3 regions of the Pseudomonas sp. LR2-20 genome follow, and region 3 is predicted to be linked to each of the others. Evidence: predicted binding sites of a transcription regulator. Region 3 holds the regulator's gene; each other region holds the start of a gene.
The links. The regulator FliA, encoded in region 3, starts transcription of late flagellar genes. The targets are predictions, from matches to a motif close to CTAAAGTTTNNNNNNNNNNNGCCGNTAA.
Positions count from the first base shown of each region.

Region 1: the regulator FliA is predicted to act here: its motif matches at 3,811-3,838, upstream of OCX61_RS21705 (flagellar protein MotY).
Region 2: the regulator FliA is predicted to act here: its motif matches at 2,919-2,946, upstream of OCX61_RS23325 (methyl-accepting chemotaxis protein).

Region 1 is NZ_AP025944.1:4,838,939-4,847,029, forward strand. Features, by position in the region: gene OCX61_RS21690 (response regulator transcription factor) at 1-300, opposite strand, end outside; gene OCX61_RS21695 (hypothetical protein) at 608-1,048, shown strand; gene OCX61_RS21700 (argininosuccinate synthase) at 1,123-2,340, opposite strand; gene OCX61_RS21705 (flagellar protein MotY) at 2,806-3,774, opposite strand; gene pyrC (dihydroorotase) at 3,905-4,951, shown strand; gene rnt (ribonuclease T) at 5,011-5,622, shown strand; gene OCX61_RS21720 (peroxiredoxin) at 5,746-6,348, opposite strand; gene OCX61_RS21725 (bacterioferritin-associated ferredoxin) at 6,562-6,783, shown strand; gene bfr (bacterioferritin) at 6,985-7,458, shown strand; gene grxD (Grx4 family monothiol glutaredoxin) at 7,516-7,851, opposite strand; gene OCX61_RS21740 (molybdopterin-dependent oxidoreductase) at 7,943-8,091, opposite strand, start outside.
Region 2 is NZ_AP025944.1:5,186,255-5,194,345, reverse strand. Features, by position in the region: gene ggt (gamma-glutamyltransferase) at 1-792, shown strand, start outside; gene OCX61_RS23325 (methyl-accepting chemotaxis protein) at 913-2,832, opposite strand; gene ypfJ (KPN_02809 family neutral zinc metallopeptidase) at 3,089-3,979, opposite strand; gene pcaH (protocatechuate 3,4-dioxygenase subunit beta) at 4,168-4,887, shown strand; gene pcaG (protocatechuate 3,4-dioxygenase subunit alpha) at 4,898-5,503, shown strand; gene trmA (tRNA (uridine(54)-C5)-methyltransferase TrmA) at 5,646-6,731, opposite strand; gene OCX61_RS23300 (NCS2 family permease) at 6,728-8,023, opposite strand.
Region 3 is NZ_AP025944.1:1,693,871-1,701,961, reverse strand. Features, by position in the region: gene motD (flagellar motor protein MotD) at 1-280, opposite strand, end outside; gene OCX61_RS07435 (flagellar motor protein) at 284-1,024, opposite strand; gene OCX61_RS07430 (protein-glutamate methylesterase/protein-glutamine glutaminase) at 1,024-2,154, opposite strand; gene OCX61_RS07425 (chemotaxis protein CheA) at 2,202-4,427, opposite strand; gene OCX61_RS07420 (protein phosphatase CheZ) at 4,440-5,228, opposite strand; gene OCX61_RS07415 (chemotaxis response regulator CheY) at 5,249-5,623, opposite strand; gene fliA (RNA polymerase sigma factor FliA) at 5,743-6,483, opposite strand; gene fleN (flagellar synthesis regulator FleN) at 6,480-7,313, opposite strand; gene flhF (flagellar biosynthesis GTPase FlhF) at 7,407-8,091, opposite strand, start outside.

The DNA of each region.
Region 1 (8,091 bases), 2.9 Mb from region 3:
GTAGCCTGAAGCTCCCGCCTGCATGCAGCGCATGGAGAAATGCCCAGGGGCCTGGGAAGTCAGCACCAGGACACGGCTGCCAGGGCTGGCCGCTGCCATGCGGGCAATGACCTCCAAGCCGTCGAGTTTGGGGATGCCGATATCGAGTACGACAACATCGGGAAGGTGTTCGCGAGTGAGCTGCAAGGCCGCTATGCCGTTGTCGGTTTCCGCGACAACATCGTACCCATGCCGCTCCATCAGCATGCGCACTGCCAAGCGTATGACCGGATGATCATCCACGATAAGGACTTTATTCATGCGATATCCATCATTCGTTATTTTGCTTTGACGACTGACTCACCTTAACCGAGCAGAACGCTCAATGGCGCACTCATTCCCCGCACAAATAGCCGAATAGATGAACCCTACGTCGGTTTGGGAATTTTCCTACAAGAAAAAATTTACAGAATCCTCGCGAAAGTGCTTGTGAGCACGCGAATGAAAAATGATTGAATCGCGCGCTTCATCAACCCCGTTGAAAAATTCCCTCCCCCGGAAAAATTCCACAATTTAGTTGAGGCAGCCAGTGGGTTATTGATAAGCAGAATATGCAGGAGGCAATAACATGACCGACAATCAACCTGTTGCTCCGTTGACAATAATCGCCATCTTCGCAGGCATCATCGAAGCTTCTGCTTTAGCAACCTTGCCTTTTCTCAGCGAGAAGAGTCAGACGTACTACACATGGTTCCTCGTAGGGTTTCCATTCTTCCTCACTGCCCTGTTCTTTCTCACCCTGAACTTCAACTACAAATCTTTTTACAAGCCCCCCCCGGACGAGCAGAAGAGCTCCACCGAACAAGCGGAGCGTCCCGACACGCAAGAAACGGTAACCATGATGTTTTCCGGGCCTGACGCGCAGAAACTGATTCAACAACACCTCATGCAAGCCATTGCCCAGCCGCATACCGAGAACAGGCAGTGGCGCTTGTGCAATATGGATCTACATCAATGCGTCGTGCTGTCGACCACCCGCTTGCCTGAGGACTTATCCCAAGGGCATTGATCAGATGCACGCCCCTGAAGGCAAAAAAAAACCCCGACCTGAGCCGGGGTTCATTTGCCAATTCAGCCTGATGCTCAGAGCATCCCGCGGCCCTTGTTGGCAGCGATGCGCATGCGCAGCGCATTGAGCTTGATGAAGCCAGCAGCATCGGCCTGGTTGTAGGCGCCGCCGTCTTCTTCGAAGGTCGCGATGTTGGCATCGAACAGCGAGTCGTCCGACTTGCGGCCAACCACGATGACGTTGCCCTTGTACAGTTTCAGGCGCACAACGCCGTTAACGTTGACCTGCGAAGCGTCGATCATCTTCTGCAGCATCAGACGCTCCGGGCTCCACCAGTAGCCGGTGTAGATCAGGCTGGCGTACTTCGGCATCAGCTCGTCTTTCAGGTGAGCGACTTCGCGGTCCAGGGTGATCGACTCGATGGCACGGTGGGCCTTGAGCATGATGGTGCCGCCAGGGGTTTCGTAGCAGCCGCGGGACTTCATGCCCACATAACGGTTCTCGACGATATCCAGACGGCCGATACCGTTGGCGCCGCCAATGCGGTTCAGTTCGGCAAGCACGGTGGCCGGAGTCATGTCGACGCCGTCGATGGCGACGATGTCACCATTGCGGTAGGTCAGTTCGATGTAGGTAGCCTGGTCCGGGGCGTTCTCTGGCGAGACGCTCCAGCGCCACATGTCTTCTTCGTGCTCGGTCCAGGTATCTTCCAGGACACCGCCCTCGTAGGAGATGTGCAGCAGGTTGGCGTCCATCGAGTACGGCGACTTCTTCTTGCCGTGGCGCTCGATCGGGATACCGTGCTTCTCGGCATAGTCCATCAGTTTCTCGCGGGACAGCAGGTCCCACTCGCGCCATGGGGCGATGACCTTGACGCCTGGCTTGAGGGCGTAGGCACCCAGCTCGAAGCGAACCTGGTCGTTACCCTTGCCGGTAGCACCGTGGGAAATGGCATCGGCGCCGGTTTCGTTGGCGATTTCGATCAGGCGCTTGGCGATCAGCGGGCGGGCGATGGAGGTACCCAGCAGGTACTCGCCTTCGTAGACGGTGTTGGCGCGGAACATCGGGAAGACGAAATCACGCACGAACTCTTCGCGCAGGTCGTCGATGTAGATCTCTTTTACGCCCATCGCCTGGGCTTTGGCGCGAGCCGGCTCGACTTCTTCGCCCTGACCCAGGTCAGCGGTGAAGGTCACCACTTCGCAGTTGTAGGTATCCTGCAGCCACTTGAGAATCACCGAAGTATCAAGGCCGCCGGAATACGCCAGTACGACCTTTTTTACGTCCGCCATGCCATCACTCCACGGGGTTGTACGGAAAGGGATCGATTCTACCGGCGTTGCGGATAAATTTACAGTGGGGCGACAGCTTCTGACGACAAAGCGACAGGAACTGTCGATGGGGCGACGTGCTTGCCACAACATCTCCAGCGCCTGTCAGATCGAGCGCCGCCCGCGCGGCGCATCGCGAGCTGCGCTCGCTCCTACGCTTGTTTCTGGCCAGTTATTCCTGGGGAATTTGCGCGCGAACGCCTTGGCGCCTGACTCGATATCAAGTCTTACAAACCAGGCGGTCGCGCGCGCCTGTCACTGGCATTACTGGCCCGAAACAAACGTAGGAGCGAGCGCAGCTCGCGATGCGCCGCACGGGCGGCGCTCGATCTGACAGGCGCTGAAAATGTCGCGGCAAGCACTTGGTGGCCCTGATGCCCCCCCAAGCCCCACAACAGGCGGCCACCTCAAAAAGCTGCCTTAAAATCAGAGCGCCTTCGCCCCCGGCGCGGACGCACCCGCACCCGGAGCCGGCACTCCAGCTGCAGGCGGTGTCACAGGCGCAGCTTGCTGCACCGCCTGAGCAGCCGGCTTCTCCACCTGCGCCACCCTGTCCAGTTCGATATTCACCCGCCGGTTACGCGCACGATTGGCCGGGCTGTTGTTCTTCACCAGCGGATAGCGCTCGCCATGGAAGCGCACGACAATCTGTTCTTCCGGCACACCATGGGCCTTGAAGTAATCGGCAACGGCCAACGCTCGACGCCGCGACGTGTCACGATTGGTCAGGCGATTGCCACTGTTGTCGGAATGGCCGTTGAGTTCGATGTGGTTCACCGAAGGGTCGGCCTTGAGGTAATCAAGGATCACATCCAGCCGTGCACGGGCATCGGCATCAAGATCGTAGCCTCCGCCCGGGAAGCCAACCTGGGTCTGGCGCACCTGGTCATAGTTCATCGGCAGCATCTTGCTGGCACAGGCCTGATAGTCGCTATACGCCTTGGCGAAGCTGACCGGCAACACCCGAACCTCCATCACCCGCCCGCCTTCGCCGGTGTAGTTGCGCACGACCGTGCTGCGGCCATCGAGCAAGCCATTGATCAGGCGGCTGGCCTGGCTCTGCGACGAGCTGAACAGCACCCCGCTGCGCGCCATGCGTACGGCACCGAGGTTCACATCACCGCGGCCCGGCTGCCAAGGGGCAGCGGCCGCCAGCAAGGTGGCCGAACCTGCACCCAGCACATTGCTGTGCGAGCGCAACTGGAACACCGGCTGCTCACCCGCCTTGCGCACGAACTCGCCGCTGCCGAAACCGTCGATCGGCTGGATCAGGCGGCATTCGAACTGGTCACCCTCGACTTTCCAGGCGACATTTTCCATGCGGGTCTGGAAGGTCAGTGCACCGGCCGGCAGGCTGGCGACAAGGGTCAACAGGGCTAGGTAACGCTGGCGCACGGGCGGCTCCACAAATTCTGACGGCTTACAGGCAGGCTATCGGGCGCTTGCCGGAAAACTTGATAGCCGTGCTCGGACCGGGGTTTTCCGGTAGCATTGGGGCCTGAGTTCGACCCGCCTGGAATTCCCAATGTCCGATCGCCTGACCCTCCTGCGTCCCGACGACTGGCACATCCATCTGCGCGATGGTGCCGTCCTGCCCCATACCGTTGGCGATGTGGCGCGTACTTTCGCCCGTGCCATCATCATGCCCAACCTGGTTCCGCCGGTACGCAATGCCGTCGAAGCCGGTGCCTACCGCGAGCGCATCCTTGCGGCCCGCCCGGCTGGCAGCCGTTTTGAACCGCTGATGGTGCTGTACCTCACCGACCGCACCAGCCCCGAGGACATCCGCGCGGCCAAGGCCAGCGGGATCGTGTACGCCGCCAAGCTGTACCCGGCCGGTGCCACCACCAACTCCGATTCGGGCGTCACCAGCATCGACAACATCTTCCCGGCCATCGAGGCGCTGGCAGAAGTCGGCATGCCGCTGCTGGTGCACGGTGAAGTGACCCGCAGCGAGATCGACGTGTTCGATCGCGAAAAGCGCTTCATCGACGAGCACATGCGCCGCCTGGTCGAGCGCTTCCCGACCCTGAAAGTGGTGTTCGAACACATCACCACCGGTGACGCCGCGCAGTTCGTCACCGAGGCTCCGGCCAACGTCGGCGCCACCATCACTGCCCAGCACCTGCTGTACAACCGCAACCACATGCTGGTCGGTGGTATCCGCCCGCACTTCTATTGCCTGCCGATCCTCAAGCGCAACACCCACCAGGTGGCGCTGCTGGATGCGGCCACCAGCGGCAACCCGAAGTTCTTCCTCGGCACCGATTCGGCACCCCACGCCCGTCACGCCAAGGAAGCCGCCTGCGGTTGCGCCGGCTGCTACACCGCCTACGCCGCCATCGAGATGTACGCCGAGGCGTTCGAGCAGCGCAATGCGCTGGACAAGCTGGAAGGCTTCGCCAGCCTGCACGGCCCGGCTTTCTATGGCCTGCCGGCGAACACCGACAGCATCACCCTGGTCCGTGAAGAATGGACCGCCCCGGACAGCCTGCCGTTTGGCGAGCAGACCGTGATCCCGCTGCGCGCCGGTGAGAAACTGCGCTGGCGCCTGCTGGAGGACAACGCGTGAGCGAAGACCTCTACGAAGACGACCAGGACGGTCAGGTCGGCAGCGGTTCGCGCCACCCCATGGCCGAACGCTTCCGTGGCTATCTGCCGGTAGTGGTGGATGTCGAGACCGGCGGCTTCAACAGCGCCACTGACGCCCTGCTGGAAATTGCCGCAGTGACCATCGGCATGGACGAGAAGGGCTTCCTGTTCCCCGAGCACACCTACTTCTACCGGGTCGAGCCGTTCGAAGGAGCCAATATCGAGGCGGCCGCACTGGAGTTCACCGGCATCAAGCTGGACCACCCGCTGCGCATGGCGGTGAGCGAGGAGAGCGCGCTCACCGACATTTTCCGCGGTGTGCGCAAGGCGCTGAAGGCCAACGGCTGCAAACGGGCGATCCTGGTCGGCCACAACAGCAGCTTCGACCTTGGCTTCCTCAATGCAGCGGTAACGCGTAACGATATCAAGCGTAACCCGTTCCACCCGTTCTCCAGCTTCGACACCGCGACCCTGGCTGGTCTTGCCTATGGCCAGACCGTGCTGGCGCGGGCCTGCCAGAGCGCCGACATCGACTTCGACGGCCGTGAGGCGCACTCGGCGCGTTACGACACCGAGAAGACTGCCGAGCTGTTCTGCGGCATCGTCAACCGCTGGAAGGAAATGGGCGGCTGGCGCGACTTCAACGACTGACCTGAAAAGCTTCGCGGGCAAGTCGGAGCGGCGGTTCGGCGCCCCAATTGCCCGCGAAGAGGCCGGCCCAGGACGGCACAAAAAAACCGGCCACATGGGCCGGTTTTTTCATGCGCGTGGCGATTACAGCTTGCCAGCGTTCTCGCTCAGGTAAGCAGCAACGCCTTCTGGCGAAGCGGTCATGCCCTGGTCGCCTTTCTTCCAGTTGGCTGGGCAGACTTCGCCGTGCTCTTCGTGGAATTGCAGGGCGTCGACCAGACGCAGCAGCTCGTCCATGTTGCGGCCCAGTGGCAGGTCGTTGACGATCTGCGAACGGACAACGCCGTTGGTGTCGATCAGGAAGGCGCCACGGAAGGCTACGCCGCCTTCGGACTCGACGTCGTAGGCCTTGCAGATTTCGTGGGTCATGTCGGCTGCCAGGGTGTACTTGACCTGGCCGATACCACCGGCGTTGACCGGGGTGTTACGCCAGGCGTTGTGGGTGAAGTGCGAGTCGATCGAAACGCCGATCACTTCAACGTTGCGCGCCTGGAAATCAGGAATGCGGTTGTCCAGGGCGATCAGCTCGGACGGGCAGACGAAGGTGAAGTCCAGTGGGTAGAAGAACACCAGGCCGTACTTGCCCTTGATGGCCGAAGCCAGGTTGAAGCTGTCGACGATCTCGCCGTTGCCCAGAACGGCTGGGACGGTGAAGTCGGGGGCTTGTTTGCCAACGAGTACGCTCATTGCAATCTCCTAGTGAGAGTGGAAAACCGTTTGCCGGGCCAAGCAGGCTTGCCCGACATCCAACAAAGGCCGCCCATCATACACGGCTTCCGGTGACAGGCCGAATGCAACCGTCGGTCGCTCAAGGACGGCCCTTTCAGAAAGTCCTTTGACAAGCATTCTCATTAACATTAAGCTCCACCCCATCGACTCAACCCGCGATGGTCAGCCTCTATGTATGTGTGTCTTTGTGTCGGCGTCACCGACGGACAGATCCGCGATGCGATCTATGAAGGATGCTGCAGTTACAAGGAAGTCCGAGCCGCGACCAATGTCGCCAGCCAGTGTGGCAAATGCGCCTGCCTGGCCAAGCAGGTGGTCCGCGAGACCCTCACCGAATTGCAGGTGAGCCAGCACGCCGCCCTGCCCTATCCGGTGGAATTTAGTGCCGCCTGATATTACAGAATTTGAAGAACCGGACCGCGCGTCCGGTTTTTTTATGCCTGAATATCAATAAGTTAGCGCTCCAACGCGGTTCACAAACATTCTTATTCCTATTAATTTTCACTTATTATTCAATAACTTAGGTTTGACAGCCCTGGGTATCAGGCTCAAACTTCCCTGTATTGGCACACTTCTACAGGGCAGGAACCCGACATGAAAGGCGACGTAAGCGTCATCCAGCATCTCAACAAGATCCTCGGAAACGAGCTGGTCGCGATCAACCAGTACTTCCTGCACGCGCGCATGTACGAAGATTGGGGCCTGAACAAGCTCGGCAAGCACGAGTACAAGGAATCGATCGACGAGATGAAGCACGCTGACAAATTGATCAAGCGTATTCTCTTCCTCGAAGGTATTCCCAACGTCCAGGACCTGGGCAAGCTGCTGATTGGCGAGCACACCAAAGAGATGCTCGAATGCGACCTGAAGATCGAACAGAAGGGCCTGGTCGACCTGAAAGCTGCCATCGCCCACTGCGAAACCGCGGGCGACTTCGGCTCGCGTGACATGCTCGAAGACATCCTCGAGTCCGAGGAAGAACACATCGACTGGCTGGAAACTCAGCTCGGCCTGATCGACAAGATCGGCATCGAGAACTACCTGCAGTCGCAGATGGGCGAAGAGTAAATTCTCTACCCATGAAAAAACCCGCCTTGAGCGGGTTTTTTCATGACTGCCTGATTATCAGGCTTCGGAAGCCTTGGCCTTGGCGGCCGCTTCCTTGATCAGGGTCTGCAGCTCACCCTTCTCGAACATTTCCAGCATGATGTCGCTACCGCCAACCAGCTCACCGGCAACCCACAGTTGCGGGAAGGTCGGCCAGTTGGCGTATTTTGGCAGGTTGGCGCGGATTTCCGGGTTCTGCAGGATGTCGACGTAGGCGAACTTTTCGCCGCAACCCATCACAGCCTGCGAGGCACGCGCAGAGAAGCCACACTGTGGGGCATTCGGCGAGCCTTTCATGTAAAGCAGAATGGTGTTGTTGGCAATCTGCTCTTTGATCGTTTCGATGATATCCATGTAGCACCTCGGCTGAACTTTCCGACGCGGTCGTCGGCACGGTGACGCATTGTATCGGAAAGCCGAGCAGCGTGCTCGGCCTTACCGTTGCTCATGCGGCCTCGACCTGCACGGGTACGCCATTCAGCGCAGCGTTACCGGAAACCTGATCACGCAGGCGTTCATCCGTGAGGTCGTTGGCACTCACACCCGCTTGTGCCTGGGCAACCTGCAGCTGCACACCCTGGCGGCCATGGCCGA
Region 2 (8,091 bases), 2.5 Mb from region 3:
CACAACTCGGCGCAGTACATCCACCTGCTGGCAGAGATCGAGAAGCGTGTGTTCGCCGACCGTGCCGATTACCTCGGCGACCCGGCTTTCACCCAAGTGCCAGTCGAGCAGTTGGTGGCCAAGGACTACCTGGCCAAGCGTGCCGCGCAGGTCAACCCGAAAGCCATTTCCGAGACTGACAAGGTCAAGCCAGGCCTGGAACCACACCAGACCACGCACTTCTCGATCGTCGACAAGCAGGGCAACGCGGTCAGCAACACCTACACCCTCAACCTCGATTACGGCAGCGGCGTGGTAGTCAAGGGCGCGGGCTTCCTGCTCAACGACGAGATGGACGACTTCAGCGCCAAGCCGGGCGCAGCGAATGCCTTTGGCGTGGTTGGCGGTGACGCCAACGCCATCGCGCCGGGCAAGCGCATGCTGTCGTCGATGAGCCCGAGCCTGATGACCCGCGACGGCAAGGTCGAGCTGGTGATCGGTACCCCGGGTGGTTCGCGAATCTTTACCTCGATCTTCCAGGTGATGAACAACCTGTATGACTACGGCATGCCGCTGGAGAAGGCTGTGGCGGCGCAACGTGTGCACCATCAGTTGCTGCCCAAGGACACCATCTACTTCGACAGCTACGCGCCGCTGACCGGTCCGGTGGCTGATGAACTGAAGAAGATGGGCTATGTGCTGGAGGATCAGGGCTGGGAGATGGGCGATATCCAGGCGATCCGGGTCAACGGGGCGCAGCTTGAGACCGCTTCGGATCCGCGTGGGCGTGGGGTGGGGATGATCGTTAAATAGTTCTGCATTGGCGGAGCTGACGTATTCGCGGGGCAAGCCCGCTCCCACAGGTTCACCGCTCTTCGGAAGGCAGCGGTAATCCTGTGGGAGCGGGCTTGCCCCGCGAATGCTATCTAAAGGTCAGACGCGGAACTGGCTGACCAGCATCTGCAGGTGACCACCCAGGCGCGCCAGCTCGACGCTGGACGCGGCTGTTTCATCACTGGCCGCAGCGGTCTGCTCCGACACATCTCGCACGTTCAGGATACTGCGGCTGATCTCTTCAGCCACCGCACTCTGCTGCTCGGCCGCCGCAGCGATCTGCTGGTTCATCGACTGGATGCTCGACACCGTGCCGGTGATGTTCTCCAGCGAAGCACCTGCCTTGCGCGCCAGCTCGACACTGCTGTCGGTCAGCGTGCGGCTGCCCTGCATGGCGTTGGCCACCTGCTGGGTACCGTGCTGCAGGCTGGCCACCAGCTCTTCGATCTCTTCGGTTGACTTCTGCGTGCGCTGGGCCAGGCCACGCACTTCGTCGGCAACCACGGCGAAGCCACGGCCGGCTTCACCGGCACGGGCCGCCTCGATCGCGGCGTTGAGCGCCAGCAGGTTGGTCTGCTCGGCCACCGACTTGATCACGTCCATCACGCTGCCGATCTTCTGGCTTTCCTGCTGCAGCAGGTTCATGGCCTCGGTGGAACGGTGCACTTCCGCGGCCAGGCGCTCGATCTGGCTGATTGCCTCGCCTACCACACGGTCACCGGCACGGGCCTCGTCGTCGGCACCGGTGGCCGCGTGCGAAGCCTGCTCGGCGTTGCGCGCCACTTCCTGAACGGTGGCTGCCATTTCGTGCATCGCGGTAGCCACCTGGTCGGTCTCGATCTTCTGGCTGTTGGCGCCGGCACTGGTCTGCTCGGTCACTGCCGACAGCTCTTCGGCGGCGCTGGCGATCTGGGTGACGCCGTCACGGATGCCGCTGATCAGCTCGCGCAGGGTGGTGCCCATGCGCGCGATGCCTTGTTGCAGCACGCCGATTTCGTCGCGGCGAGTGACGCGCAGCTCATGGGTCAGGTCGCCAGCGGCAATGCGTTCCACGGCTTGTAGGGTGTCGCGCAGCGGGCGGGTGATCTGCCGGGTGATGATCACGGCGGCAATCACGCCCGCCAGCAGCGCCAGCAGCGTGGCGATGGTCTGCAGGCTACGTGCCTGGGTGCTCTCGGCGTCGCGGCGTTCGAGCTGGATCTTGTACAGCGCGTCGCTGCGCTTGACGATGTCGGCACCCTGCACGGTCATTTCCGCACGGGCAACGGTGATCGCGGCGACCGCATCGCGGAATTGGCGCACGGCATCGCGGTAGGCCAGCACCGACTGCTCGAATTGCTGTACGCGGGTGGCTTCAGCGGGCAGCTGGCGCTTGAGGTTGTCGATGTCGGCCAGCGCACTGTCCAGCTGACGCAGGGCGGCCTGCTCGTTGGCGGCGGTGTTGTCGGCGATGTAGCCGCGCACATCGATGCGCACTTGCAGCAGTTGCTGGCGCGCCTTGCTGATCAGCTGGTACTGGGCCAGGCGCACGCTGTCAGCCTCGGGGCGGGACATGACGTCCTGGCTGAGGGTTTCCATGGCGTCATCGGCCTTGGCCGCCGACACGTTCATGGCGTCACGGGCGGCCAGCGAGCTCTTGTAGCCGGCACGCATCTTGTTCAGCGACACCTTGTACTCGCTGATGGTCTGCCCCAGCTCCTTGAGCAGCACGACGTTGGCCGGGCTGGTGAAGGTGGTGACCAGGTATTCCTGCTGCTTGCTGAAGGCGTCGAGCTTGGCCTGGGTGTTGGCCGCAGCGGCGTCATCGCCATTGGCGATCATGTACTGCAGGCGCGCCACGCGCAGGTCGGTCAGGTCCTTGTTGAGCTGGCCGATGTCGCCCATCCAGTTGCTGCGGTCGATCAGGCTGCCCAGGCTGGTCCAGCCAGTCAGGGCCAGCAGGCCAGTTAGAAACAGCACCAGGCCGAAGCCCAGGCCGAGTTTGAGGTTGACGCTGATGTTGGCGAACCAGCTGTTCATGCACGCTCTCCAGAAAATTCATTCGCTCACTTGATCATCGATCGCAGGGCGTTGTTGTTCTGGGAGCCCGCTGATTCGTGCTGCTGTTATCGGCACGACGAACGGAAAGCTGAATCGCTTTTTCAGCTGATTTGTAACTTAGCGAAAACGTTTGCTTTTTGCAGATCGCGGAGGCTGTTTGGCAGCCCATCGCCGGCAAGCACGGCTGCCACAGATGCTGCGCCAGTTTGTGGAAGCCGCAAAGCGGCCCAGGATCTCAAAGGCTACGTGCGCTGAAGGTATCGCAGCTGTTCACATTACCCTGGGCAAAGCCGGCCTTGAACCAGCGCACCCGCTGCGCCGAGGTGCCATGGGTGAAGGAGTCGGGCACCACGCGCCCCTGGCCCTGCTGCTGCAGCCGGTCATCACCAATGGCATTGGCCGCGTTCAGTGCCTCCTCGACATCGCCAGGCTCCAGCCAGTTCAGCCGCTTCTGCGCCTGATACGCCCACACCCCGGCCAGGCAGTCAGCTTGCAACTCCTGGCGCACCAGCAGGCCGTTGTCGCCTTCCATGCGCTGGCCGCCACGCCGCGCAGCATCGACCTTGGCCGACACACCCAGCAAGGTCTGCACGTGGTGGCCGATCTCGTGGGCGATCACGTAGGCCTGGGCGAAGTCGCCGGCCGCAGCGAAGCGGGTTTCCATCTCGCGGAAGAACGACATGTCCAGGTAGACCCGTTGGTCCGCCGGGCAGTAGAACGGCCCGACCGCCGCAGAAGCAAAGCCGCAGGCGGAGTTCACCTGGCCGCTGAACAGCACCAGTTTGGGATCGCGGTATTGCTTGCCAGCCTGAGCGAACAGGGCCTTCCAGGTATCCTCGGTGTCACCCAGGATCGAGGCAACGAACTGAGCCTGTTCGTCATTGGCCGGTGGCGCCTTGCCGCCGGCGCCATTCGGCGCAGCCTGCTGTTGCTGCTGGTCCATCTGCCCGGCGAGCTGGCCAAGGATCTGCAGCGGGTCCTGGCCGGTGAGCCAGCCGATGCCGACGATCAGCAGCACTGCGCCAAGCCCCAGGCCCTTGCCGCCGCCAAAGCGCATACCGCCGCCGCCGCCTTCGCCACGGGCATCGACCACGTTGTCGCTGCGTCGGCCTTTTCGCCATTCCATGAGGTGCTCTCCAGAGCGTGAAACATGGGGATAAATACTAGATCACCCCAGCCAAAGGCACTAATACATAACCATTAGGTTATGTATTGGGTGGCTGATTTCAATATTCATCACGCGCGACCTATCTGAAACTGCAAGTCCGCCTGCCGTGTACAGGCGTTCTCATAATTCCAAGAGAGGAATCCGGCATGCCCGCCCAGGACAACAGCCGCTTTGTGATCCGTGATCGCAACTGGCACCCGAAGGCCCTGACGCCCGACTACAAGACTTCCATTGCCCGCTCACCGCGCCAGGCACTGGTCAGCATCCCGCAGTCGATCAGCGAAACCACCGGCCCGGACTTTTCCCACCTGGGCTTCGGTGCCCATGACCATGACCTGCTGCTGAACTTCAACAACGGTGGCCTGCCGATCGGCGAGCGCATCATCGTTGCCGGCCGCGTCGTCGACCAGTACGGCAAGCCTGTGCCGAACACCCTGGTGGAGATGTGGCAAGCCAACGCCGGCGGCCGTTACCGCCACAAGAACGACCGTTACCTGGCGCCGCTTGATCCGAACTTCGGTGGTGTCGGCCGCTGCCTGACCGACCGCGACGGCTACTACAGCTTCCGCACCATCAAACCGGGCCCGTACCCATGGCGCAACGGGCCGAACGACTGGCGCCCGGCGCACATCCATTTCGCCATCAGCGGCCCTGCGATCGCCACCAAGCTGATCACCCAGCTGTACTTCGAGGGTGACCCGCTGATCCCGATGTGCCCGATCGTCAAGTCGATCGCCAATCCGCAAGCCGTGCAGCAGTTGATCGCCAAGCTCGACATGAGCAATGCCAACCCGATGGACTGCCTGGCGTATCGCTTCGACATCGTGCTGCGCGGCCAGCGCAAGACCCACTTCGAAAACTGCTGAGGACCCCGCCATGCCAATCGAACTGCTGCCGGAAACCCCCTCGCAGACCGCCGGCCCCTACGTGCACATCGGCCTGGCCCTGGAAGCGGCCGGCAACCCGACCCGCGACCAGGAAATCTGGAACCGCCTGGCCAAGCCGGACGCTGCCGGCGAGCACATCCTGCTGATCGGTCACGTGTATGACGGCAACGGGCATCTGGTGCGTGACTCGTTCCTGGAGCTGTGGCAGGCCGATGCCAACGGCCAGTATCAGGATGCCTACAACCTGGAAAACGCCTTCAACAGCTTCGGCCGCACCGCCACCACCTTCGATGCCGGCGAGTGGACCGCGCACACGGTCAAGCCAGGGGTAGTGAACAACGCTGCAGGCGTGCCGATGGCGCCGCACATCAACATCAGCCTGTTTGCCCGGGGGATCAACATCCACCTGCACACGCGTCTGTACTTCGATGACGAGGCCGAGGCCAATGCCAAGTGCCCGGTGCTCAACCTGATCGAGCAGCCGCAGCGCCGCGAGACCTTGATTGCCAAGCGTTGCGAAGTAGATGGGAAAACGGCCTATCGCTTCGATATCCGTATTCAGGGGGAAGGGGAGACGGTCTTCTTCGACTTCTGAGTGAAGCCTGGGGCTGCTTTGCAGCCCATCGCCGGCAAGCGCGGCTCCCACAGGTAGAGTGCAAACCTCGAGGTTGGCGCTGTACCTGTGGGAGCCGCGCTTGCCGGCGATGGGCCGCAAAGCGGCCCCCGCAATCTATCGGTCAACGCCGAACCAGCAGGACGCCACTTTCCATGTGGTGGGTATAGGGGAACTGGTCGAACAACGCACAACGCTCGATGCGGTGCGTGTCCTGCAACTGGGCAATGTTCGCCGCCAGTGTCTCCGGGTTGCACGAGATGTACAGGATCCGCTCGAATCGCCGGGTCAGCTCGCAGGTATCCGGGTCCATCCCCGCACGCGGTGGATCGACGAACACCGTGCCGAACTCATAGCTTTTCAGGTCGATCCCTTCCAGCCGCCGGAACGGGCGCACTTCATTCAGCGCCTGGGTCAGTTCTTCCGCCGACAGGCGCACCAGCCGCACGTTATCCACAGCGTTTTCGTCGAGGTTGCTCAGCGCGGCATTGACCGAGGTCTTGCTGATCTCGGTGGCCAGCACCTGGCGCACGCGGGTGGCCAGTGGCAGGGTGAAGTTGCCGTTGCCGCAATACAGCTCCAGCAAGTCGTCCTCACGCTCGCCGATGGCCTCGAAGGCCCAGCTCAGCATCTTCTGGTTCACCGCGCCGTTGGGCTGGGTGAACGCGCCTTCCGGTTGCCGGTAGCTGAACACGCGACCGGCGACTTCGAGCTTTTCCACCGCGTAGTCGCGGCCGATCACCAGGCGCTTGCCCTTCGAGCGGCCGACCAGGCTCACGCCCAGGTCTTCGGCCAGCTGCCGGGCCGCCACTTCCCAGGCTTCGTCCAGTGGGCGGTGATAGCACAGGGTGACCATGGCATCGCCGGCCAGGGTGGTGAGGAACTCCACCTGGAACAGGCGGTTGCTCAGCGCCTCACTGGCCTGCCAGGCGGCTTTCAGGCGCGGCATCAACTCGTTGATGCGCTGGCTGGCGATAGGGAAATCGTCGATCAGGATCGCCTTGTGCTTCTCGCCCGGGGCGAACATCGCATAGTGGCGCTGGCCGTCCTCGCGCCACAGGCGGAACTCGGCGCGTAGCCGGTAATGCTCGCGCGGCGAGTCGAAAACGGCCGGTTCCGGCGCGCCAAAGGGCGCCAGCAGCTCGCGCAGGCGAGCGACTTTGCCCTCGAGCTGGGTGTCGTAGGCGGTGGGGTCGAAGACAGCACTCATGCGTTGAACCAGCCCAGCTTGATGACGAACAGGATGGAGAGGATCACCAGGGCCGGGTTCAGGTCGCGGTGGCGGCCAGAAATCAGCTTGACGGCGGTCCAGGAGATGAAACCGAAGGCGATGCCGTTGGCGATCGAGTAGGTCAGCGGCATCGCCAGGGCGGTCACCACCACCGGGGCGGCTTCGGTGACATCGTCCCAGTTGATTTCCGCCAGGCCCGAGGCCATCAGCACGGCGACGAACAGCAGCGCCGGGGCGGTGGCGAAGGCTGGCACGCTACCGGCCAGCGGGGCGAAGAACAGGGCCAGCAGGAACAGGATGGCGACCACGATGGCGGTCAGGCCGGTGCGGCCCCCGGCGCTCACGCCAGCTGCGGATTCAATGTAGCTGGTGGTGGTCGAGGTGCCCAGCAAGGAACCGGCCATGGCCGCGGTGCTGTCGGCGATCAGGGCACGGCCCATCTTCGGCATGTGGCCGTCCTTACCCATCAGGCCGGCGCGCTTGGCGACGCCAATCAGGGTGCCGGAGTTGTCGAACAGGTCGACGAACAGGAAGGCGAAGATCACGCTGACCAGGCCCACGTCGAGGGCGCCCTTGATGTCCAGCTGGAGGAAGGTCGGCGCCAGCGACGGCGGCATCGACACTACGCCGCCGAACGGCGTCACGCCCATCAGGATCGAGGCGATGGTCACGGCCAGGATGCCGATCAGCACCGCGCCACGGACCTTCAGCGACTCGAGGCCGACGATCAGGAAGAAGCCCAGGGTGGCGAGAATTGGCGCCGGCTGCTTGAGGTCGCCCAGGCCCACCAGGGTCGCCGGGTTATCGACGACGATACCGGCGTTATGCAGGGCGATGAACGCCAGGAACAGGCCGATACCCGCGGCAATCGCCGAACGCAGCGGCAGCGGGATGCTGTTCACGATCCATTCGCGGATGCGGAAGATCGACAGCAGGAAGAACATCACCGCCGAGAGAAACACCGCGCCCAGTGCCACCTGCCAGGTGTGGCCCATGTGCAGGACCACGGTGTAGGTGAAGAACGCGTTCAGGCCCATGCCCGGCGCCAGGGCGATCGGGTAGTTGGCGATCAGGCCCATGGTGGTCGAGCCGATGGCGGCGGCCAGGCAGGTGGCGACGAAGATCGCGCCTTTGTCCATGCCGGTCTCGCCGAGGATGCTCGGGTTGACGAACAGGATGTAGGCCATGGCCAGGAAGGTGGTGACGCCCGCAAGAATCTCGGTGCGCACGTTGGTGTTGTGTGCTCTTAGTTGAAACAGCCTTTCCAGCATGCCCGCTCCCCAGGGCGCCCTCGCGCCGTGAATGTATCGACCCCATCAGCAAAGCACAGACCGTAGCG
Region 3 (8,091 bases):
CCAGGCCTGCGTCGGTCTGCTCGCTGTCCTTGATCAAAGGTTCAGCCGGTTTCACGCTGAGCGGTTGCTCATCGCCGATCGGGATCGGCTTCATGCTCCGCTCAGGGTCGTTGAACACCCCGAGCAGCGCTTGCGAGATGACCTTGTACTTGCCCTCGTTGATCGAGGAGATCGAATACATGACCACGAAGAAGGCGAACAGCAAGGTGATGAAGTCGGCGTACGACACCAGCCAGCGTTCGTGATTCTCGTGCTCCTCGGTATGACGGCGACGGCGCATGGCTTACTCCATGAAGCCTTGCAGCTTCAGCTCGATCGAGCGCGGGTTCTCGCCCTCGGCAATCGACAGCAGGCCTTCGAGCAGCATCTCGCGGTAGCGCGACTGGCGCATGACGATGGCCTTCAGCTTGTTGGCGATCGGCAGCAGGATCAGGTTGGCACTGGCCACGCCGTAGATGGTGGCGACGAAGGCCACGGCGATGCCGTTACCCAGTTGCGACGGGTCGGCCAGATTGCCCATGACGTGGATCAGGCCCATGACCGCACCGATGATACCGATGGTCGGGGCATAGCCGCCCATGCTCTCGAACACTTTGGCAGCCTGGATATCACGGCTTTCCTGGGTCAGGAAGTCGACTTCGAGGATGCTGCGGATCGATTCCGGCTCGGCGCCATCGACCAGCAGTTGCAGGCCCTTGCGGGCGTACGGGTCGGGTTCGGCATCAGCCACGCCTTCCAGGCCGAGCAGGCCTTCCTTGCGTGCCACCAGGCTCCAGTTGACCACCCGGTCGATACCCCCGGCCAGGTCGACCCGCGGCGGGAAGAAGATCCAGCGCAGGATCTGCAGCGCGCGCTTGAAGGCCGACAGCGGCGACTGCAGCAATGCTGCCGCCAGGGTGCCACCGAGCACGATCAGGCCGGCCGGGCCATTGAGCAAGGCACCGACGTGGCCACCTTCGAGGAAGTTGCCGCCAACGATGGCGACGAACGCCAGGATCAGGCCAATCAGGCTGAGCACATCCATCAGACGCACGCCTCGACCAGGTGTTTGCCGATTTCATCCAGGCTGTACACCGCGTCGGCCAGGTTGGCTTTGACGATGGCCATAGGCATGCCGTAGATCACACAGCTGGCCTCATCCTGGGCCCACACCGTGCTGCCGCCCTGCTTGAGCAGGCGCGCACCTTCACGGCCATCGGCGCCCATGCCGGTGAGCACCACCGACAACACCTTGTCGCCATAGGACTTGGCCGCCGAACCAAAAGTGATGTCCACGCACGGCTTGTAGTTCAGGCGTTCGTCACCGGGCAGGATCTTCACCGCGCCACGGCCGTCGATCATCATCTGCTTGCCGCCAGGGGCCAGCAGCGCCAGGCCCGGGCGCAGCATGTCACCGTCTTCGGCTTCCTTGACGCTGATCTTGCACAGCTTGTCGAGGCGTTCGGCAAAGGCCTTGGTGAAGGCCGCCGGCATGTGCTGGATCAGCACGATCGGCGCCGGGAAGTTCGCCGGCAACTGGGTCAGCACACGCTGCAGGGCCACCGGGCCGCCAGTGGACGTACCGATCGCCACCAGCTTGTAAGGCTTGCGCTTGGGCGCCGGGGAATGCGATGCGGCCGGCGCCGGTGCCGGCGCACGAACAGGCGCGGCAGTGCGTACCGGCGCGGCGCTGGCCAGGCTGCTGGCGGGTGCATGGCTGCTGGCCGGTGCAGGCGCGGTGACCGGCGCGTGGCTGGCGTAGCTGCCAAAACGGCGGTTGCTGCGCGAGATGGTATGCACCTTCTCGCACAGCAGTTGCTTGACCTTTTCCGGGTTGCGCGAGATGTCTTCGAAGTTCTTCGGCAGGTAATCCACCGCACCGGCATCCAGCGCGTCGAGGGTGACGCGGGCACCTTCGTGGGTCAGCGAGGAGAACATCAACACCGGCGTCGGGCAGCGCTGCATGATGTGCCGCACTGCGGTGATGCCATCCATCATGGGCATTTCGTAGTCCATGGTGATGACATCGGGTTTGAGCGCCAGTGCCTGGTCGATCGCTTCCCTGCCGTTGGTCGCGGTGCCGACCACCTGGATGGTCGGGTCCGCCGAGAGGATTTCCGAAACGCGGCGGCGGAAGAAACCGGAATCATCCACCACCAGGACCTTGACTGCCATAAACACTCCATTAGGCGGCGCAACCTGCCAGGGTGCGCCGCCGAAAATCAGATACGCCGTGCCGCGTAACGCTTGAGCATGCTCGGCACGTCGAGAATCAGCGCGATGCGGCCGTCACCGGTGATGGTGGCGCCGGACATGCCCGGCGTGCCCTGCAGCATCTTGCCCAGCGGCTTGATCACCACCTCTTCCTGGCCCACCAGCTGGTCGACCACGAAGCCGATACGCTGGGTACCGACCGACAGGATCACCACATGGCCCTCACGCTGCTCCTCGTGCACCTGGCCCTGAACCAGCCAGCGCTTGAGGTAGAACAGCGGCAGCGCCTTGTCGCGCACGATCACCACTTCCTGGCCGTCGACCACGTTGGTACGCGACAGGTCGAGGTGGAAGATCTCGTTGACGTTGACCAGCGGGAAGGCGAACGCCTGGTTGCCCAGCATCACCATCAGGGTCGGCATGATCGCCAGGGTCAGCGGCACCTTGATGACGATCTTCGAACCCTGGCCCTTGGCCGAGAAGATGTTGATCGAGCCGTTGAGCTGGGAAATCTTGGTCTTAACCACATCCATGCCGACGCCGCGGCCGGACACGTCGGAAATCTCGGTCTTGGTCGAGAAGCCCGGGGCGAAGATCAGGTTGTAGCAGTCCGATTCGCTCAAACGGTCGGCGGCGTCCTTGTCCATCAGGCCCTTTTCCACGGCCTTGGCGCGCAGGATGCTCGGGTCCATGCCCTTGCCGTCGTCAGAGATCGACAGCAGGATGTGGTCACCTTCCTGCTCGGCCGACAGCACCACGCGCCCGGTGCGCGCCTTGCCCGCAGCTTCGCGCTCGTCGGGCATCTCGACACCGTGGTCGACGGCGTTGCGCACCAGGTGCACCAGCGGGTCGGCCAGGGCCTCGACAAGGTTCTTGTCGAGGTCGGTCTCTTCACCGACCAGTTCCAGGTTGATCTCTTTCTTCAGCTGCCGCGCCAGGTCGCGAACCAGGCGTGGGAAGCGCCCGAAGACCTTCTTGATCGGCTGCATACGGGTCTTCATCACCGCCGTCTGCAGGTCGGCGGTGACCACGTCGAGGTTGGACACGGCCTTGGACATGGCCTCGTCGCCGCTGTTAAGGCCCAGGCGCACCAGGCGGTTACGCACCAGCACCAGTTCGCCGACCATATTCATGATCTCGTCCAGGCGCGCGGTGTCGACGCGTACGGTGGTCTCCGCTTCGCTGGCAGGCTTTTCCGCGGCCGCGGCCGGGGTGCGCGCTGGCGCGGCAGGCTTGGCTGCGGTGACGTTGCCAGGTGCAGCAGCGGCCGGGGCAGCAGCAGGCCTGGCGACCGGCTTGCTTTCAGCCTTTTCTGCAACCGGCGCGGCCACGGCGGCAGGCGCCTGGGCAACGGCAGCCTCACCGGTGAACTTGCCCTTGCCGTGCAGCTGGTCGAGCAGCGCTTCGAACTCGTGCTCGGTGATCTCGTCACCACTGGCTGGCGCGGCAGCGCTTTCCACTGCAACTGCGGCAGCTGGCAAGGCATCGGCCTGGAAGGTGCCCTTGCCGTGCAACTGGTCCAGCAACGACTCGAATTCTTCGTCGGTGATCTCGTCGCTCACAGGCGCACTGGCGTCGACCACCGCTTCGGCGGCGGCCACTTCAGGCGAGAACTGGCCCTTGCCATGCAACTGGTCGAGCAGCGATTCGAACTCGGCGTCGGTGATCTCGTCACCCGAGCCGCTCAGGGTCTCGCCCTGCAGCTGCGCGTCGAAGGCGGCCGCTTCGGCCTTGACCGCGTCGAGCGAGTCGAGCAGTTGTTCGAACTCGGTGTCGGTGATGTCCGCCTCTGCCGCCACAGGCTCCGGCGCAGCTTCGACCACCGCGGCCGGGGCGTCGGCGCTGGCAGGCTCCGCCAGGCGCGACAAGGCCGCCAGCAGCTCCGGAGTGGCCGGGGTCACTTCACTGCGCTCACGCACCTGGCCGAACATGCTGTTGACCGTATCCAGCGCCTCGAGCACCACATCCATCAGTTCCGCGTCGACCCGGCGCTCACCTTTGCGCAGGATGTCGAACACGTTCTCAGCGATGTGGCAGCACTCCACCAGCTCGTTCAGCTGAAGGAAGCCGGCGCCCCCTTTTACAGTGTGGAAACCGCGAAAGATCGCATTGAGCAGGTCGGCATCGTCGGGCCGGCTTTCCAGCTCGACCAGTTGCTCGGACAGTTGCTCAAGAATTTCGCCGGCTTCTACCAGGAAATCCTGAAGGATTTCTTCATCGGCGCCGAAGCTCATTAAACGTGCTCCTTAAAAACCCAGGCTGGACAGCAGATCGTCGACGTCGTCCTGACCGGACACAACGTCTTCACGCTTATCGGCATGAATCTGCGGACCTTCACCCCGAGTCGGATGTTTTTCTTGATCTTTTTCAGCGCGCAGCTGCTGGTGGTCATGTTCGATACCGGCAAAGCGGTCGACCTGACTGGCCATCAGCACGAGCTTGAGCAGATTGCTTTCCACTTCGGTCACCAGCGCGGTCACGCGCTTGATCACCTGGCCAGTCAGGTCCTGATAGTCCTGGGCCAGCAGAATGTCGTTGAGATGGCCGGCAACCTTGCGGTTCCCCTCGGCGCTGTGCGTCAGGAAACTGTCGACGCGCTTGACCAGCTCACGAAACTCCGGCGCTGCGACTTCGCGGCGCATGAAGCGCTGCCAGTCGACGCTCAAGCTTTGTGCCTCGGCCGACAGGTCGTTGAGCACCGGGGTGCTCTCCTCCACCAGGTCCATGGTGCGGTTGGCAGCGCCCTCGGTGAGCTTGACCACGTAGGACAGGCGCTCGGTGGCGTCGGTGATCTGCGAAACTTCCTCGGCCTGCGGCATGCGCGGGTCGATCTGGAAGCTGACGATCGCGCTGTGCAGCTCACGGGTGAGCTTGCCGACTTCCTGATACAGGCCGCGATCGCGGGTCTGGTTGAGCTGATGGATCAGCTGCACCGCCTCGCCGAAGCGCCCCCGCTCCAGGCTCTCGACCAGCTCCTGAGCATGTTTCTTCAGGGTCGTCTCGAACTCCCCCAAAGACGTCTGTGTTGATTCCATGGCGCCCCCCCTGACGTGACTCAGCCGTTGACGCGTTCGAAGATCTTCTCGATCTTTTCTTTGAGCACCTGGGCGGTGAACGGTTTGACCACGTAACCATTGACCCCGGCCTGGGCCGCTTCGATGATCTGGTCGCGCTTGGCTTCGGCGGTCACCATCAGCACCGGCATGCTTTTCAGGCGATCGTGGGCACGCACCTTGCGCAACAAGTCGATACCGGACATGCCGGGCATGTTCCAGTCGGTCACCAGGAAGTCGTAATGGCCGCTTTCGAGCATCGGCAGCGCGGTAGTGCCGTCATCGGCTTCATCGGTGTTGGTGAAGCCCAGGTCACGCAACAGGTTCTTGATGATCCGCCGCATCGTCGAAAAGTCGTCAACGATGAGGATTTTCATGTCTTTGTTCAAGTAGACCTCCAAGCAGTCTCAAACGCGCTCGGCTGCGAGCACGCGTATTCATTCAATTCGGTGCAACATGGAAAACACGTGGAAAACGACTGCAACGACCCCCGGGCTCAACGCGCCCGCCATTCCCCCAGGCGGCTGCGCAGGCGCGCGGCACACTGGCTGTGCAACTGGCTGACACGCGACTCGCTGACCCCCAGTACCTCACCGATTTCCTTGAGGTTCAGCTCTTCGTCGTAGTACAGCGCCAACACCAGCCGCTCACGCTCCGGCAAGTTGGCGATCGCATCGGTCAGGGCAGCCTGGAAGCGCTCGTCCTCCAGATCGCGCGACGGCTCGATCTGGCCACTGACGCCGTCCTCGTGCAGCCCTTCGTGCTCGCCGTCCTGCAACAGGTCGTCGAAACTGAACAGGCGGCTCCCCAAGGTATCGTTCAAGATCCCGTAGTAATCATCGAGACTCAACTGGAGTTCGGCAGCAACTTCATGATCTTTAGCGTCGCGACCGGTTCTTGCTTCCACGGCGCGCATCGCGTCACTGACCATGCGCGTATTGCGGTGCACCGAACGCGGTGCCCAATCGCCCTTGCGGACCTCATCGAGCATCGCCCCGCGGATGCGGATGCCGGCGTAGGTTTCAAAGCTGGCACCCTTGCTGGCGTCATACTTGTTGGCCACTTCCAGCAGGCCGATCATGCCGGCCTGGATCAGGTCCTCGACCTGAACATTGGCGGGCAGGCGTGCCAGCAGGTGGTAGGCAATGCGCTTGACCAGCGGCGCGTAGCGTTCCACCAGCTCGAACTGGGCGTCTTTCGACGCCTTGCTGTACATCTTGAAGCCGCTCGCGTTCATAGCACGGGCCCTGCGCTGGTGGGTTGCACCAGGCGTTCGACGAAGAACTCAAGATGCCCGCGCGGGTTGGCGGGCAGCGGCCAGCTGTCGACTTTCTGCGCGATGGCCTTGAAGGCCAGGGCGCACTTGGAGCGCGGGAACGCCTCATACACCGCGCGCTGCTTCTGCACGGCCTTGCGCACGCTCTCGTCGTACGGCACGGCGCCGACGTATTGCAGGGCGACGTCGAGGAAGCGGTCGGTGACCTTGGTCAACTTGGCGAACAGGTTGCGCCCTTCCTGCGGGCTCTGGGCCATGTTGGCCAGCACGCGGAAACGGTTCATGCCGTAGTCGCGGTTGAGCAGCTTGATCAGCGCGTAGGCGTCGGTGATCGAGGTAGGCTCGTCGCACACCACCAGCAGCACTTCCTGGGCTGCGCGAACAAAGCTGACTACCGAGTCACCAATACCCGCAGCGGTGTCGATCACCAGCACGTCGAGGTTGTCGCCGATCTCGCTGAACGCCTGGATCAGCCCGGCATGCTGGGCCGGTGCCAGGTGCACCATGCTCTGGGTACCCGAGGCAGCCGGCACGATGCGCACACCGCCCGGCCCCTGCAACAGCACATCACGCAGCTCGCAGCGCCCTTCGATGACATCAGCCAGGGTGCGTTTCGGGGTAAGGCCCAGCAACACGTCGACATTGGCCAGGCCAAGGTCGGCGTCCAGCAACATCACCCGACGGCCGAGCTCGGCCAGCGCCAGGGACAAGTTCACTGAAACGTTAGTCTTGCCGACGCCACCTTTGCCACCAGTGACGGCGATCACCTGTACGGGATGCATGCTACCCATGTTCGTTGTTTACCTTGTCTCGCTTGGACCCAAGCCACACGCGGGGCGACACTGCCAGCCCCGGAATGTAGGTACTTTGCATACGCTTCATCCTCAACCCGCGCGCCGCGGGTTGTGGTAGAGATCAGCGAACATGTCGGCCATCGCCTCTTCGCTGGGCTCGTCCTGCAACTGCACGTTCACCGCGCGGGTCACCAACTGGTGCGGGCGCGGCAGGTGCAGGTCGTCAGGAATGCGCGGACCATCGGTGAGGTAGGCCACGGGCAGTTCATGACTGATGGCCAGGCTCAGCACGTCGCCGAGGCTCGCCGTTTCATCGAGTTTGGTCAGGATGCAGCCGGCCAGGCCGCAGCGCTTGTAGCTGTGGTAGGCGGCGGTCAGCACCTGCTTCTGGCTGGTGGTGGCCAGCACCAGGTAGTTCTTCGCGGCAATGCCCCGTCCGGCCAGGGTTTCCAGTTGCATGCGCAGGGCCGGGTCGCTGGCCTGCAGGCCGGCGGTATCGATCAGCACCACGCGCTTGCGCAGCAGCGGCTCCAGCGCCGCTGCCAGCGACTGGCCCGGATCGACGTAGGTCACGGGCACGTTAAGGATGCGCCCCAGGGTCTTGAGCTGCTCCTGGGCACCGATGCGGAAGCTGTCCATGCTCACCAGGGCCAAGTTCTGCGGGCCGTACTTGAGCACATAACGCGCCGCCAGCTTGGCCAGGGTGGTGGTCTTGCCCATGCCGGCCGGGCCGACCATGGCGATCACGCCCCCCTCTTCGATCGGTTCGACCTGA